DNA from 2 places in the Bacillus sp. UMB0893 genome. Region 1 is predicted to be linked to the other one. Evidence: predicted binding sites of a transcription regulator. Region 1 holds the regulator's gene; the other holds the start of a gene.
What was found. Region 1 encodes Rex, which represses fermentation and respiration genes when NADH is low (regulators of the CRP and FNR family bind a similar motif). Its sites were predicted from a motif close to TTGTGAAATATTTCACAA; they were not measured.

Region 1 (7,895 bases):
GTTCGTATGATCGTTTATTCTGATTATCTTTAGGTTTGATATCTGGGACCGAATCAAGGTTTGCAAGCTCAAGCTGCTCTGCTTTTTTTGTTTGATAATAATCATAGTCACCTAAAAATTCATATATTCCGCCTGATGATAATTCATAAACTTTTGTAGCGATGCGGTTAATGAAATATCTGTCGTGCGATACGAAAAGAATCGTGCCAGGATAATCAATCAAAGCATTTTCAAGGACTTCTTTGCTGTCAAGGTCGAGATGGTTTGTCGGCTCATCAAGTATTAGCAAATTAGCCTTTTGAAGCATGAGCTTTGCAAGAGCCAATCTTGCTTTTTGACCGCCGCTTAAAGTAGAAACGTTCTTAAGAACATCATCACCTGAAAATAGGAAATTTCCAAGAACGGTCCGAATTTCTTTTTCAGGCAACAACGGATATTCATCCCAAAGCTCATCAAGCACACGTTTATTCGATGTTAAATTAGCCTGTTCCTGGTCATAGTAGCCAATTTTTACACCAGAACCAATTTCAAAAGCCCCACGAAAGGGAGTCATTTTTTGAATGATGGTTTTTAAAAGTGTTGATTTTCCAATACCATTTGGCCCTACAAGAGCAATGCTGTCTCCTCTATTGATTGAAAACGAGACGTTTGAAATGATGGGTGATTCCCCATCATACGAAACGGCAATGTCCTTTGCTTTCAAAACATCATTGCCGCTCTGCCTTTCAATATCAAACCTGAAATGAGCAGACTTTTCATCGCCTAATGGCCTGTCCATCAATTCCATTCGGTCAAGTTTTTTTCTGCGGCTTTGAGCACGCTTTGTTGTTGAGGCCCTCGCCATATTTTTTTGAATAAAGTCTTTCAGTTTCGCTACTTCATCCTGCTGTTTTTCGTATAGCTTTAATTCGCGCTCATAATTGTCAGCGCTTTGCTGCAGGTAGCTGCTGTAGTTTCCAGTATATTTGATGCTTGTCGTCCGGGAAATTTCATACACTTGACTGACCACTTTATCAAGAAAGTAGCGGTCGTGCGAGACGATTAAAATAGCGCCGGGATAACTTTGCAAATATTGCTCAAGCCAAGACAGTGTCTCAATGTCAAGATGGTTTGTCGGCTCATCAAGGACTAATAAATCCGGACTGGTTAAGAGTAATTTTCCGAGTGCCAATCGCGTTTTCTGTCCGCCGCTTAACGATTGAATCGGGGCAGAGACATCAAACTTGGAAAATCCGAGTCCGTGAAGGACAGAGCGGATATCTGCTTCGTATTGGTAGCCGCCTTTTTCCTTAAAATCAATCTGAAGACGATCGTACTCTTTCAGATATTGTTCAAACTCCCGTTCAGATGGATCTGTATTTGCCATCTTTTGTTCGAGATCACGCATCTTCATTTCCATATCTTTTAAAAATTGAAAAACAGACAGCATTTCATCCCAAATGGAAAGATTAGACTCAAGACCTGTATCCTGTGCAAGATATCCAATCGAAACGCCTTTAGGTTTAATAATCTCTCCGGATTCATAAGAAAGCTGGCCTGCTATAATCTTCAGCAATGTTGATTTGCCGGCGCCATTGCGTCCTACTAGTGCAATTTTGTCGCGTGTTTGAATTTCCAGCTTAATATTCGATAATATGAGATCAGCAGCAAAATATTTTGACAGCTGGTTTATTTGTAGCAAAATCATGTATTTTCACCTCAGGCTATGATAGTTTAAGTGTAGCTCATCAAAGAGGGAGCCGCAATGATTGTACCTCTTGCAGGGCAAACATTTGTAACAATAAGTAAAAAGACAGATTTGATAAAATAGTGTATAGTCTAGTATGAGGGGCGTAAAAGATGTCAAATTTTACTCATTTTAACCAGCAGGGCAGAGCCAAAATGGTTGATATATCGAATAAGCAAGATTCTGTACGTACAGCTGTTGCAAGGTCCAGCGTCGTAATGAAGAAACATGTATATGAACAAATCGTAAATCAAAAGCTTAAGAAGGGTGATGTGCTTGCTGTTGCCCAGGTAGCTGGTATAATGGCAGCAAAGAACACCTGGAATATCGTTCCGATGTGCCATCCAATTCCACTAAAAGGAATCAATTTAGAATATCAGTGGAAAATAGAAGGTGAACTCTATCATCTGGAGATTGCTTCGACTGTAAAAACAACAGGGAGTACAGGTGTTGAAATGGAAGCGCTAACTTCTGTTTCTGTCTGCGCACTGACTGTATATGATATGTGTAAAGCACTAGATAAAGGGTTAATAATCGGTCCTGCCTATCTGTCTGAGAAAACAGGAGGAAAAAGCGGGGATTATAAACGAGAGGAACCTGTAGCTTTGAATGTGGGGGATAGAATGTGAACAACATTGAACAATCGAAGATTCCGCAAGCTACTGCCAAGCGCTTGCCATTATACTATCGTTTTTTAAAAAACTTGCATGCATCCGGCAAGCAGCGTGTTTCATCTGCTGAGTTAAGTGATGCGGTCAAAGTAGATTCTGCAACGATCCGCAGGGATTTTTCCTACTTTGGAGCTCTTGGGAAAAAAGGATATGGGTATAATGTAAATTATCTTCTTTCTTTTTTCAGAAAAACGCTCGACCAGGATGAGGTTACGAAAGTTACGTTAATTGGAGTAGGTAATTTAGGCACAGCCTTTTTGCACTATAACTTCACTAAGAATAACAATACGGTAATCTCACTTGCATTTGATGTGGATGAAGAAAAAATCGGCACTGAAATTGGCGATGTTCCAATTTTAAATTTAAACGATTTAGAGGAAAAGCTTCCTAAAGACGTGACAGTCGCTATTTTGACGGTTCCTGCACACGTGGCCCAATCGATTACAGACAGGCTGATTGCAAAAGGAATAAAAGGAATACTTAATTTTACACCTGCCAGATTGAATGTTCCTGAAGAAATCAGGATTCATCATATTGATTTAGCTGTTGAGCTGCAATCGCTCGTTTACTTTTTGAAGCATTATCCAAACGCTTAAGAACAGGGGTGAATGAAATGCCGAATATCGGCTTTGGAAGTTTGTTGTTAATTGTTTTTGCAGCACTCTTAATTTTTGGTCCAAAGAAGCTGCCTGAGCTTGGAAAAGCAGTGGGCAACTCATTGCGCGAGTTTAAACAAGCGACGAAAAATCTAGCGGACGACGATGATGATAAAAAGAATGAAGAGAAGTAAGATAGGATGAAAGCTATCATGAAACAAAACGAAATGTCGGTTTACGATCACATTGCCGAATTGAGGAAAAGGCTGATCATAACGGTCTTTTTCCTGTTCCTTTCTGTGATTGCCGGCTTTTTAGTAGCAAAGCCAATTATTATCTATTTGCAGCATACGAATGAGGCTCAGAATTTAACGCTGAATTCCTTTCGTATGACAGATCCGCTTATGGTTTATATGCAATTCTCATTTATTATTGCTTTTATTATTACATCACCGATCATACTCTATCAGCTGTGGGCTTTTGTGAGTCCTGGTCTTTACGAAAAGGAAAGAAGAGTTACGCTAAGCTATATTCCGATTTCGATCGGATTGTTTCTTGCAGGCATTAGCTTTTCTTATTTTCTATTATTCCCCTTCATCGTAGACTTTATGGAAGAATTCTCCAACGATTTGGAGATTCAGCAGGTGATTGGGATTAATGAGTATTTTCAGTTTTTAATTCAATTAACCGTTCCGTTTGGTTTGCTGTTTCAGCTTCCGGTAGTTATCATGTTTTTAACGAGGCTCGGCATTGTAACGCCGATGTTTCTAGCGAAAATCAGGAAATATGCTTATTTTGCTCTGCTCGTAATTGCAGCATTAATAACACCGCCTGAGCTTGTCTCGCATCTGATGGTATCGGTGCCGTTGTTTATCCTTTATGAAATAAGCATAGTTGTATCAAGATTTGCTTATCGAAAGGCACAGAAGGTACAGTTTGAAGAAGCAAATAAAGAAGGGTGATCCAATTGGCTGCATTCAGCATGCCTTGGACCACCCTGTTTTTACTACTTGGCTGTTTTCGCATAGATTGTTGTTTCTATTAGTAAGATTTATTCACGTTTATCATGAGAATTTCGTACTCTTTTCTACTAATATTACTAGAAGCTATTCCTTAATTAACGATTGAATACACTAAATACGAAAGAACAGCAATAAACCCTTAGCAAAGAGCCTATTTCTTTTTCTTTTTAAAAGAGAGATTAAACATTCTAAGCGCTACTCCCAGATCAAACGTAGCGATGAGCATAAGCAGGATTGTCGGGAACGACCATAGTCCTTCACCTGAACTGTTAACCGCAAGATAGGTAAACAGAATGCCCATTGATAAGTAAAAAATCCCCATTGAAATTGGGCTTGTTCTCATTCTTACATGCCTCCAAAAATAAATTGCATTTGTTCCGCCTGCTTCAGCATCTCCTCAAGCTGTTCCCTGTTAGTTTGCAGAATGACGACAAACGTATTCATCGCAACATGCGCAAAAATAGGAACTAAGATTCGTTTCGTTTTTACATATAGAAAGGCAAACACAAACCCCATAGATCCGTATAGCAGAACGTGCTGAGGTTCACCATGGACCAGTGCAAACACAAGTGAACTGATTAGTGCGGATAAAAAGAAATTAATCCGCTGATACAAGACCCCGAATAAGATCTTTCTGAAAATAATTTCTTCCAAAATCGGCCCAATGATGGATGTGACGAGAATCAATAGAGGTGTAACCTGCAAAACCTCCATGATGACCTTCGTGTTTTCCGACTCGCCTTCAATTCCAAAAACCTGAATTTCGATATTTGCTGCCAGGACCTGAACGAACAGTGCCATAAAAACCCCGCCGACTGCCCACAAGACTGAAGTGCTGACAGGTGAGGCATCTCCTCTGAATTCATTGCTTTTAAAATGATTGCGAAGAAGGAGCAGAACAATGGCGAATGCAACCGCAAAGCTTGCAACCGTCCAGTAGCCTGATGCCGTAATCTGAGCCATCCGCTGTGATTCGCCTTCACCTATCCCCATCCGAAGCAATAAAGGAATGCCCAAAATGCCTGAAAACTGCATCACTATGTATGTCAAAATAATCAACCAATATTCTTTCTTCAAACTAACGACTCCTTTACTGGCTTTCAGTCAAAACATTAAAAAGAAGCAATTTCACTAGGCACTATTGTATCATAAATCATTAAAGGTGTAGGTAGATAACGATGTTAGAGTTTTCATAACAAGTATATAACATGTTAATTCAGCCATAATGATTGAATGGTAAAGGATTATAATTTTTTTAACTTATCACTTGAAATTGAATGAGAGATTATATAATATAGTACTTGTGTTAGCACTCGGGACTTCTGAGTGCTAATAAAAAGAATATTACAAAATCAATGAAAATTTGAGGAGGTTGTTTCACTTGTTAAAGCCATTAGGTGATCGTGTCGTAATTGAGCTTGTACAATCCGAAGAAAAAACTGCTAGCGGTATCGTACTGCCGGATAGTGCGAAAGAAAAACCGCAAGAAGGTAAAGTAGTGGCAGTAGGTACTGGTCGAGTGCTTGACAACGGTGAGCGTGTTGCTCTTGAAGTTGCAGAAGGCGATCGTATTATCTTCTCAAAATACTCTGGTACTGAAGTGAAGTATGAGGGTGCTGAATACTTAATTTTACGCGAAAGCGACATTTTAGCAGTTATCGGCTAAATAATAAATTCCAATATCATAGAACACTATTCTTAGGAGGTAATGGAAAATGGCTAAAGACATTAAATTCAGTGAAGACGCTCGCCGCGCTATGCTGCGCGGAGTTGATGCACTTGCTAATGCAGTAAAAGTAACACTTGGACCAAAAGGACGCAACGTGGTTCTTGAAAAGAAATTCGGATCTCCGTTAATTACAAATGACGGTGTAACAATCGCAAAAGAAATTGAACTTGAAGATGCATTCGAAAACATGGGTGCAAAGCTTGTTGCTGAAGTTGCAAGCAAAACAAACGACGTTGCCGGTGACGGAACTACTACTGCAACAGTTCTTGCTCAAGCGATGATCCGTGAAGGTCTTAAAAACGTAACAGCTGGTGCTAACCCAATGGGTATCCGCAAAGGAATCGAAAAAGCTGTTATTGTTGCAACTGAAGAATTAAAAGCTATCTCTAAACCAATCGAAAGCAAAGAGTCAATTGCTCAAGTAGCTGCAATCTCTTCTGCTGACGAAGAAGTAGGCCAATTGATTGCTGAAGCAATGGAGCGCGTTGGAAACGACGGCGTTATCACAATCGAAGAGTCAAAAGGCTTCACTACTGAGCTTGAAGTGGTTGAAGGTATGCAATTCGACCGTGGATATGCATCTCCTTACATGGTAACTGATTCAGATAAAATGGAAGCTGTCCTTGACAACCCATACATCTTAATCACTGACAAAAAAATCACAAACATTCAAGAGATCCTGCCTGTATTAGAACAAGTTGTACAACAAGGCAAGCCTCTATTATTAATTGCTGAAGATGTTGAAGGTGAAGCACTTGCTACATTAGTAGTTAACAAACTTCGCGGAACATTCAATGCAGTAGCTGTTAAAGCTCCTGGATTCGGTGACCGCCGCAAAGCAATGCTTGAAGATATCTCAGTTCTTACTGGCGGAGAAGTGATCACTGAAGATCTAGGCTTAGATCTTAAATCAGCGAACATCTCTCAACTGGGCCGCGCTTCTAAAGTGGTTGTAACAAAAGAAAACACAACAATCGTTGAAGGTGCTGGAGAGTCTGACAAAATTGCTGGACGCGTAAAACAAATCCGAGCTCAATTAGAAGAAACAACTTCTGAATTCGATAAAGAAAAATTACAAGAGCGCTTAGCGAAATTAGCTGGCGGTGTAGCAGTCATCAAAGTTGGTGCTGCAACTGAAACAGAATTAAAAGAGCGCAAACTACGCATTGAAGATGCATTGAACTCTACTCGCGCTGCAGTAGAAGAAGGCATCGTATCAGGCGGTGGTACTGCCCTTGTAAATGTATACAACAAAGTTGCATCAGTAGAAGGCGAAGGCGATTTCTCAACAGGCGTAAACATCGTATTACGCGCTCTTGAAGAGCCAATTCGTCAAATCGCACACAACGCAGGTCTTGAAGGCTCAGTTATCGTTGAGCGTCTAAAGCAAGCTGAAGTAGGAACTGGCTTCAACGCTGCAACTGGCGCTTGGGTGAACATGATCGATGCGGGTATCGTAGATCCTACGAAAGTAACTCGTTCAGCTCTTCAAAACGCTGCATCTGTAGCGGCTATGTTCTTGACTACTGAAGCAGTAGTTGCTGACAAGCCAGAACCAGCTGGTGCTGCAATGCCTGATATGTCAGGAATGGGCGGCATGGGTGGAATGGGCGGCATGATGTAATAATTAATTTAATCCATTGATATCAGTGGTTTGATTGTGTTGAAATTTGCTAATGCTCATAATTTGCTCATAATGGATTAATAATGATGAAATCTAAAAAGGTCTTTCATAAGTTCAATGAACTTGTGAAAGGCCTTATTTGTTGGTTTATAAAAAAGTTTGATTATTTTCTACCTGTGTTGCTCAGCAATCGCGCCCGATAGTGGAAAAGTGAAGAACGCGAAGGAGTTACATTAATAATCCTCAATTATTTTACTAAGCTACCGTGAACCCAAAAAGAAAAACGTCCACACATCTTGCAGGAACGCATAATAAACAGTTACTCTGCTGAGATTATTAAGAACATAGGTCTACGAAGTTCTTCTTTCATTTCGGGAATACTCTTTAACATTTCTTCGGAAGGAATTGGTCACTGGAAGCAGGAGTAAACCTCATTGTTTTCACACCAGAGAAACCGGGAACCTACATGTACAGCTGCTGGATGGGAATGATCCGCGGTGTAATCATTTTGAAAGAAGCATAGGAGG
Region 2 (7,895 bases), on a different contig from region 1:
CTTCATCTGCACTTGAAATAATTGTGACCTGATTGATGTTTCGTTCAGGTTCATTTGATTTCTGTTTATAATCCTGGATTTTATATGTAGCGAGTGGCAGCACTTCAGCTAAAGCATGAGCCGCTTCATTGAAATAAACATTTTCTCCGGTAAATGTATCAAGTGCGATGGTGAATGATTGAATTTTAGCTTTTTGCATTGTTTTAAAAAGCTTCGCAAACGATTCTCTTGCTGTATCGAAGTCGTATTCTTTTTCTTTACCGAGACCGGCAAAATATACCCGTTTCGAGCCGATTTTCCCTAACGTATGTACTTTTGAGATTTCTTTCTTTTTGGCAGAAATATCTCCGTCTTTTACTAGTGCCGTAATTTGGCCTTCTAGTTGCTGATCAAGTTCAGCGATAGGACCTTCAAACGGACTTGACTTTTGAAACAATCCAAAAATAATTGTTTCTTCGCTCCATTTTACATTCGATTGAATATGAAACATGAAAACACACCTCCATTAAATTTTATCGCACTTCAGGCTACCCCTGCTCCTCTTTAAGGTATAGAAATAGAGCAGGCAATTTAGGCAATTGTCCCACTTTTTCAAATGAAACAGACTGAATGCCGGCAGGAATAATCGCTAAACATTCTTCAATGAATGCATTTACTTTTTCAAGGTCTACTCCCCAATGGAATGGACGGTAACTTTGTATGTATGAGTGTCCAGCTTGCATCATAAGCCTTGCTCCTTTAATATTGCCATATTCATAATGATAAATAGCAACTGTCATTTGCAGAAGGCCTTTTAAAAACAAGTTATCCTTTTCTGTCAGCCAGATTATTTCAAGCAAATCATGACAAGTATAATAATCGCCTTCATTAAAATGAACGAAAAATTCGTAATATTCCATTGGATAAAGAGACATGATCCGGCACCCCTCTCACTGACTTCATTGTATCAAAGGAGAAAATGTTTTTATACTATTTGAACAAATGATAGAGGATAAGGACCTGATTGAATGGAACTATACCCTTACAAGGGGAACAAATTGATTTATAATGTAACAAAGATTTCATTTTTGAACTGAAAGGATGTCCGACTTCATGGAGCTATTTCTGAACTTCCCTTTACTTGCTTCTTTGGCAGCTATTTTCTTCGCACAGTTTGTTAAAGTCCCGATCACTTATGCGATAACACGCAAAGTTGATTGGACGCTTATTACGAGCACAGGAGGAATGCCAAGCTCCCATTCAGCAGCAGTCACCGCACTTGCAACCGGAGTAGCGCTTGATAATGGGCTTACCTCATCCCTTTTTGCAGTATCAGCGGTATTTGCCATCATTACGATGTTTGATGCTACGGGAGTGCGAAGACACGCCGGGGAACAGGCCACTGTTTTAAATAAACTCGTCACTGATTTTAATACATTTGTCGGTGAGGCAAAATCATGGCCGCAGCAAGAAGAAAAAGAAAAACAAAAGAAATTGAAGGAGCTTTTGGGACATCAGCCCATCGAAGTATTTTTTGGAGGATTAACAGGGATTTTATTAACCTTGTTTTTACATTACCTTATCATCCTGTAGAGGAGTGAGTGATATGAGACTTATATCTATTTGTCCAAGCAATACGGAGCTAGCAGCATATTTGGGTCTTACTGATGAGCTAATTGCGGTTGATGACTTTTCAGACTGGCCGCAGCAGGTGAACGGCCTACCGCGTTTAGGACCTGACTTATCCATTGATATGAATCTGGTGGAGCAAATGGAGCCAGACCTCGTCCTTGCCTCATTAAGCGTTCCTGGTATGGAAAAAAACGTAGAAGAACTAAAAAAAAGAAAGATTCCGCATCTCGTTTTAAATCCGCAGTCTTTTAAAGATATAGGCAATGACCTAATAACAGTTGGCATCGCAGCCGGCAAAGAAAAAGAAGCACAGGAAGTTGCTGCACGCTATCATCAGATTATCGATTCTTACAAAGAAAAATCAGCTGAACTGACAGATTACCCCTCCGTTTATTTTGAATGGTGGCCTAATCCAATCTTCACGCCAGGTAAAGTGAACTGGCTGACTGAAATGTGTGAATTAGCAGGCGGACGCAACATTTTCAGCGATGTGGAGCTTGCCAGTGTACAAACTGACTGGGACGACGTTGCACGCAGAAATCCAGATCATATTTGCCTCGCCTGGGTTGGTGTCAAACAAAGCAGAATGAAGGCCCAGCACGTACTTAAGCGTGCATCTTCAGAAAGCATCACAGCAGTAATAGAAAACAGAATTCATTTGCTTGAAGAACAGCTCTATTGCAGACCTTCCCCCCGTCTTTTAGCGGGTCTTGCTAAACTGGCTGCCATACTTCATCCAGAACACCATTCACAGGTTGATGAAAAAGATGAATTAATGTACTCAATGAAATAGGTGCTCTTTGATGCCCCATATACTCTCTTTAGCAGAAATAACGAACTCTATTTCGAAAAAAGATAGAAAAGCTCAGGTTATGAAACCTGAGCTTTTCGTATTTGGGGCAGGTTCCTAAATTAAGTGACTTTTTAGGATTTATCCTATGACTTTCACACAAAAAAGAGCTATGGAATTCCCACAGCAATCTTGCTGTCGCTTATTAACTTTTCGTTTTTGGCTTCATGTATTTTTGACGAAATGCCTGCATCGTTTTATTCTCGTTTAATTTCGTCAATTCATTTTCAGTCAATCGCCCATTTCCTTTTTGAACGATATATATGTCTAGTGTTTTTTTGCCCCAGCTATTAAATACATCATCAACGGTATCATAATAAAGATCCAGCTTATTCCCCTTAATTGCTCCTCCTTTGTCTGCCACAACACCGAAGCCATATCCAGGAATAAATAATATGGTTCCGATTGGAAACACATTTAAATCAGCTGCTACAGTTGAGTACAAGTCTCTTTTCACTTTTACACCCGAATACGTAATGCCGTATTCCGGATGCTCAGGATATTTCCCTGTGGATTCATAGCCTGCTGTATATCCGGTAGCTGTTACTTCTTTCTTTGGGTACTGTGACCAGTCAATTTCATCTTCAAGCGCCAATTCCTTATTTACGGTTTCGCCGCTTGCAGAGATAGAAGTTGCAACACTTTTTTCATTGTGAATGACCTTGAAAATAAGTCCTGTCAGCTTGTACGGATGGTTCGCAGAATCCATTCCCGCTTCATTCCATCCAGCCATAGTTGACAAATCCTTTGCCTCCACACCTGAAAAAGCTTTTAAAGTGGTCACAAGCGCTATTATGAACAAAAGAGTCATTAATAATCGCCTTGACCATGTTTTCATCCTATCCATTTACGATCTGTTCACTCCTCTCACATCAATAATCGTTTCCAAAATTCAAACGAAATATTCAAGATGGAGCGGAATCCATATTTTACAAGTTTTAGTGATAGGCGTTTTTTAAGCAAAATAAAAAGACCTGTACACCATGTACAGATCACCCTTTTTAAAACATTTGATATCCTCTTTTGCGAAGCATTTTAATAACAACGCCTGATACGATGGCTCCTATAAAACCGCATACTAATATTAAGATATCTGCCAAAGCGAGAGATAGAATACGCTCTCCTAAAGCAGAAAAAGAAGATCCTGGTGAGGTAAAGTATTGTGACACCTTCACCTTATCTACAATCAAAATACAAACGATCGGATAGATAATAGCCATGATCCAAGACATGCGAAGGAGCATGTTCAGCAAGAAACCGATTCCAAAAAATAAAACAAAGAATAAAAGCATTGATATGACCAATACAGGTAAAAACATGTCTATCACCTCCAGTACACCTATTTAAGTGTACTGAACTAGCGATAGCCAGTCAATCTTAAAAACATTGAACGTTTTATGACGACTTCTTCCCTGTTCCATGGCAGCAATCGCACGTCTCAGAACCGCCGAGAAGCAGCTGGAAATAACCTTTGCCTGAACAATATGGACATTCTTTCTTTTCGATAGCAGATGTCTTTATCATCTCTTTTCCCCCTATATAAAGATGCTCTTTTTAGATGTTGAAGATACTATATCAGGTTCTTTGTAAAGGATAAAGGCAGAAAATCTGACGAGATTGTTGATGTAAGCGAATACATCAAGCTTTATCTTCTAATATCTCAATTTTTCTTATTATTTTGAAAATTATAAAAATATACGATATGCTGTATATCCAAACTGTTCTCCAGGGTTAAGACCGTCTATTTTAAAGAGGATTTTTTCAAATGCTTCTTCTGCAAAAGACTGCAGCAGCAAGGAGGAATTCTCATCATTCTTCAGTAATTCAGGAGAAATGAAGGCCGCCTCAAATAGCTCTGCTTCTTGAACAATAACCCTCGAAGTGTGTGCTTTTAATTTAAAAATAATCATATTATCGCTTATTTTATCTTGTATCACACCTGAACGAATGCCAATGACACCTTGAACCTCTGCTTCAATTCCTGTTTCTTCGAAGATTTCACGGACAATCGCTTCATCCAGTGTTTCTCCTTCATCGACGAATCCTGCAGGAAATGACCATTTTCCTTTTAGTCCGCCATACTTCTTTTTTACGACGAGCCAGTCACCATTCTCATTTTCTACTACACCCGAAACGGCAATCCATACATTCCCTCTTTTATTTGACACGGTAACTCTCCCTTTTTATCACAAAGGCACACACGCCTTAGTGAAAGATTTGATATTGAATATTCCTTGTCAGAAGTCCGGCGCTTCCGCTAGACCTATATACTGAGTAAAACTTTAAACTAAAAAAAGACAAAAGCTTATCGCTCTTGTCTTTTATTTTACTCTGATTTTAGAAAAATTTAAATTTACCTTTTTTAACGACTAACCCTGCACCGCCAACCATTAAGAGGGCCCGGTTATCAATCATTTTCTTCATGAATGACGCTTTTGTTCCCATTACTTTCTTGCCAAAAACCATACCTACAGCATCATTTTCGCCAAGTGAAGCAACTGTACCTTTGATGTCTGGTTTGAATTCTTCCATTTCACCTTGATCGCGAACAGCTACTGCAATATTTTTAGCCGCTGTGATACCTTGCTGCATAGCAATTTGAGCTGTTGGAGGATATGGACGATTGATTTCTTCGTTGATGACTAATGAACAGTCGCCAATGATGAAGACATCTTCGTGACCTGGAGCTCTTAAGTAAGAGTCAACTTTTACACGTCCGCGCATGTTTTCGAAGCCTGCTTCTTCAACGATGCTGTTTCCGCGAACACCTGCAGCCCATACTACTGTATCAGCTTTAAGTTCTTCCATCACATCATCTTTTGCAACAATAATGCCGTCTTCTACGCATTCTTTGATCGCTGTGCCAATTTTAAACTCGACACCTTTGCGCTCTAAATGGTTTACAGCATACTCTACTAATTCAGGATCAAATCCAGGAAGAGCTGTTGGTGCAGCTTCTACACAGATAATGCGGACTTTCTTATGGTCAATGTCATACTCGCGGCAAAGCTCTGGAACACGATTAGCAAGCTCGCCAAGGAACTCGATGCCAGTAAAGCCGGCTCCGCCCACAACGATCGCTAAACGCTGATCGCGTTTAACTTCTTCTGTATTGTAAGTAGCAAATTGATATTCGATATGCTCGCGCAATTGGCGTGCTGAATTGATATTTGTAATGCCGAAAGCATACTCTTTCAACCCTTTGATTCCGAATGTTTCAGGATTTGATCCAAGAGAAATTACAAGGTAATCATACTCAAGCTCGCCATTTGAAAGGACGATTTTCTTTTCATCTTTATTGATAGAAACAACTGTATCTTTCACAAATTTCACACGGCTGTTATCAATAACATCTTTTACTTGATATCTTGCTTTATCATGATGCAATGTACCTGCTGACGCTTCATGAAGCCATGTTGTTTCATAGTGGTAATCATTTTTGTTAACTAATGTAAGATCTGCTTCGTTTACACCAATCGCTTTTTGAAGACGAGTAACTGCCATTAATCCGCCGTAACCTGCACCTAAAACTACTATTTTGGGCTTTCTCAACCGAATCACATCCACCTTTTTTTCTGAATTTTGCTGTAAAGTATCAGATAAGTTCTATTTTGCTTATCTTCCGCTACTTCACCGCATTTTATTTTGTTTTGCATAAAAAAGTATGTGAAAATCTTCACTTAACTTTTCAAAATAATGCACTGCTTGTAATTAAGTAGAATATAAATAATGCCTATATTCCATAATAGCATTTGCTATATTTTTTTCAAGACTAAATTAAAGGATTAAAAACGTTAAGAATTTTACAAAAATAAAAACATTCTCTATAATAATCATATTCATCTGACAATCACACATTTCTTTAATCAATTACCAGATGAAAAGATTAAAGAGATATGATATGTTATAATTAAGAACTATTATCAATTACAAGTGAGGGGATATTTGTGAAGGAAGACACAAAAGTATACGATATAACGATCATCGGCGGCGGACCAGTGGGGCTGTTTACAGCTTTTTACGGCGGCATGCGTCAGGCTTCAGTAAAAATCATCGAAAGCTTACCTCAGCTCGGCGGCCAGCTTTCTGCCTTATATCCTGAAAAATACATATACGATGTTGCAGGATTTCCAAAAGTTCGCGCTCAGGAGTTAGTGAATAACCTTAAAGAACAGATGGCGCAGTTTGATCCTACTATATGTTTGGAACAAGCCGTAGATACAGTTGAAAAACAAGCTGACAGCATCTTCAAATTAACGACAGATCAAGAAGTGCATTATTCTAAAACGATTGTTATCACTGCAGGCAATGGAGCATTTCAGCCTCGCAAAATTGAACTTGAAGAAGCTGCTTCTTTTGAAAAAAGCAACCTTCATTACTTCATTGACGACTTAAATCAATTTGCAGATCAACGAGTTCTTGTTTGCGGCGGCGGAGATTCTGCTGTTGACTGGTCACTTATGCTTGAACCAATTGCTGAAAAAGTGACACTTGTGCACAGAAGAGATAAATTCCGTGCTCATGAGCACAGTGTTGAAAACTTGAACAACTCAAAAGTACAAGTGCTCACCCCATACATTCCAAAAGAATTAACTGGTGAAGGTAAAATTGAGCAAGTCGTCTTAGAAGAAGTAAAAGGCGATCACAAGGAAGTTATCGAAGTTGATTCTGTCATCGTCAACTTCGGCTTTGTTTCATCTCTTGGCCCAATCAAAAACTGGGGTCTTGAAATTGAGAAAAACTCAATTGTCGTAAACAGCAAAATGGAAACAAATATCCCAGGCATTTACGCTGCAGGAGATATCTGCACATACGAGGGCAAAGTAAAACTGATTGCCAGCGGATTTGGCGAAGCTCCAACAGCCGTTAACAATGCAAAGGCCTACATGGATCCAAAAGCGCGTGTTCAGCCGCTTCACAGCACAAGCTTGTTTGAAAAATAATCACTTTTTGAGGAAAAGCCATTTGCTTTTCCTCTTTTTTATGGGAAAATCTCCATCCTTAATAACGGTATTCCGTGCGGAAATCCTTCGTATAAGCTTATTCTTTTATTCGCTTAATATCCTTGTATATTCGCCTAAATTGAAGCTATATTCGCAAAACTACTGCTGCCAATAGTAGCTATATGGATTGTAAAACACCGGATGATTAGGATGCTGATATCTCTGACCGCCAAACGGCATGCCGCTTTGATCGCTTCCCGGCATTTGACCGAACGGACTTCCCTGGCCTCCCTGCATTCCGCCATTCTGACCGCTTCCCGGCATCTGGCCGAACGGACTTTCCTGGCCTCCCTGCATTCCGCCATTCTGACCGCTTCCCGGCATTTGACCGAACGGACTTTCCTGGCCTCCCTGCATTCCGCCATTCTGACCGCTTCCCGGCATTTGACCAAACGGACTTCCTTGGCCTCCCTGCATTCCGCCATTCTGAC

Region 2: a site for Rex is predicted at 6,126-6,143, ahead of yumC (ferredoxin--NADP reductase 2). Genes of this name have one in related genera too.

Annotation. Positions count from the first base shown of each region.
Region 1 covers NZ_PKLB01000016.1:5,014-12,908, forward strand. The annotation lists gene CYJ36_RS22825 (ABC-F family ATP-binding cassette domain-containing protein) at 1-1,687, opposite strand, end outside; gene moaC (cyclic pyranopterin monophosphate synthase MoaC) at 1,840-2,355, shown strand; gene CYJ36_RS22835 (redox-sensing transcriptional repressor Rex) at 2,352-2,993, shown strand; gene CYJ36_RS22840 (twin-arginine translocase TatA/TatE family subunit) at 3,011-3,187, shown strand; gene tatC (twin-arginine translocase subunit TatC) at 3,206-3,955, shown strand; gene CYJ36_RS22850 (YdiK family protein) at 4,167-4,358, opposite strand; gene CYJ36_RS22855 (CPBP family intramembrane glutamic endopeptidase) at 4,361-5,092, opposite strand; gene groES (co-chaperone GroES) at 5,397-5,681, shown strand; gene groL (chaperonin GroEL) at 5,731-7,368, shown strand; partial or broken gene CYJ36_RS24590 (class I SAM-dependent methyltransferase) at 7,688-7,777, opposite strand.
Region 2 covers NZ_PKLB01000006.1:51,384-59,278, forward strand. The annotation lists gene CYJ36_RS13840 (leucyl aminopeptidase) at 1-490, opposite strand, end outside; gene CYJ36_RS13845 (DUF309 domain-containing protein) at 528-914, opposite strand; gene CYJ36_RS13850 (divergent PAP2 family protein) at 1,093-1,572, shown strand; gene CYJ36_RS13855 (cobalamin-binding protein) at 1,586-2,404, shown strand; gene CYJ36_RS13860 (3D domain-containing protein) at 2,607-3,308, opposite strand; gene CYJ36_RS13865 (YuiB family protein) at 3,463-3,780, opposite strand; gene CYJ36_RS23690 (YuiA family protein) at 3,857-3,985, opposite strand; gene CYJ36_RS13870 (NUDIX domain-containing protein) at 4,147-4,629, opposite strand; gene CYJ36_RS13875 (NAD(P)/FAD-dependent oxidoreductase) at 4,799-6,022, opposite strand; gene yumC (ferredoxin--NADP reductase 2) at 6,409-7,404, shown strand; gene CYJ36_RS13885 (hypothetical protein) at 7,564-7,895, opposite strand, start outside.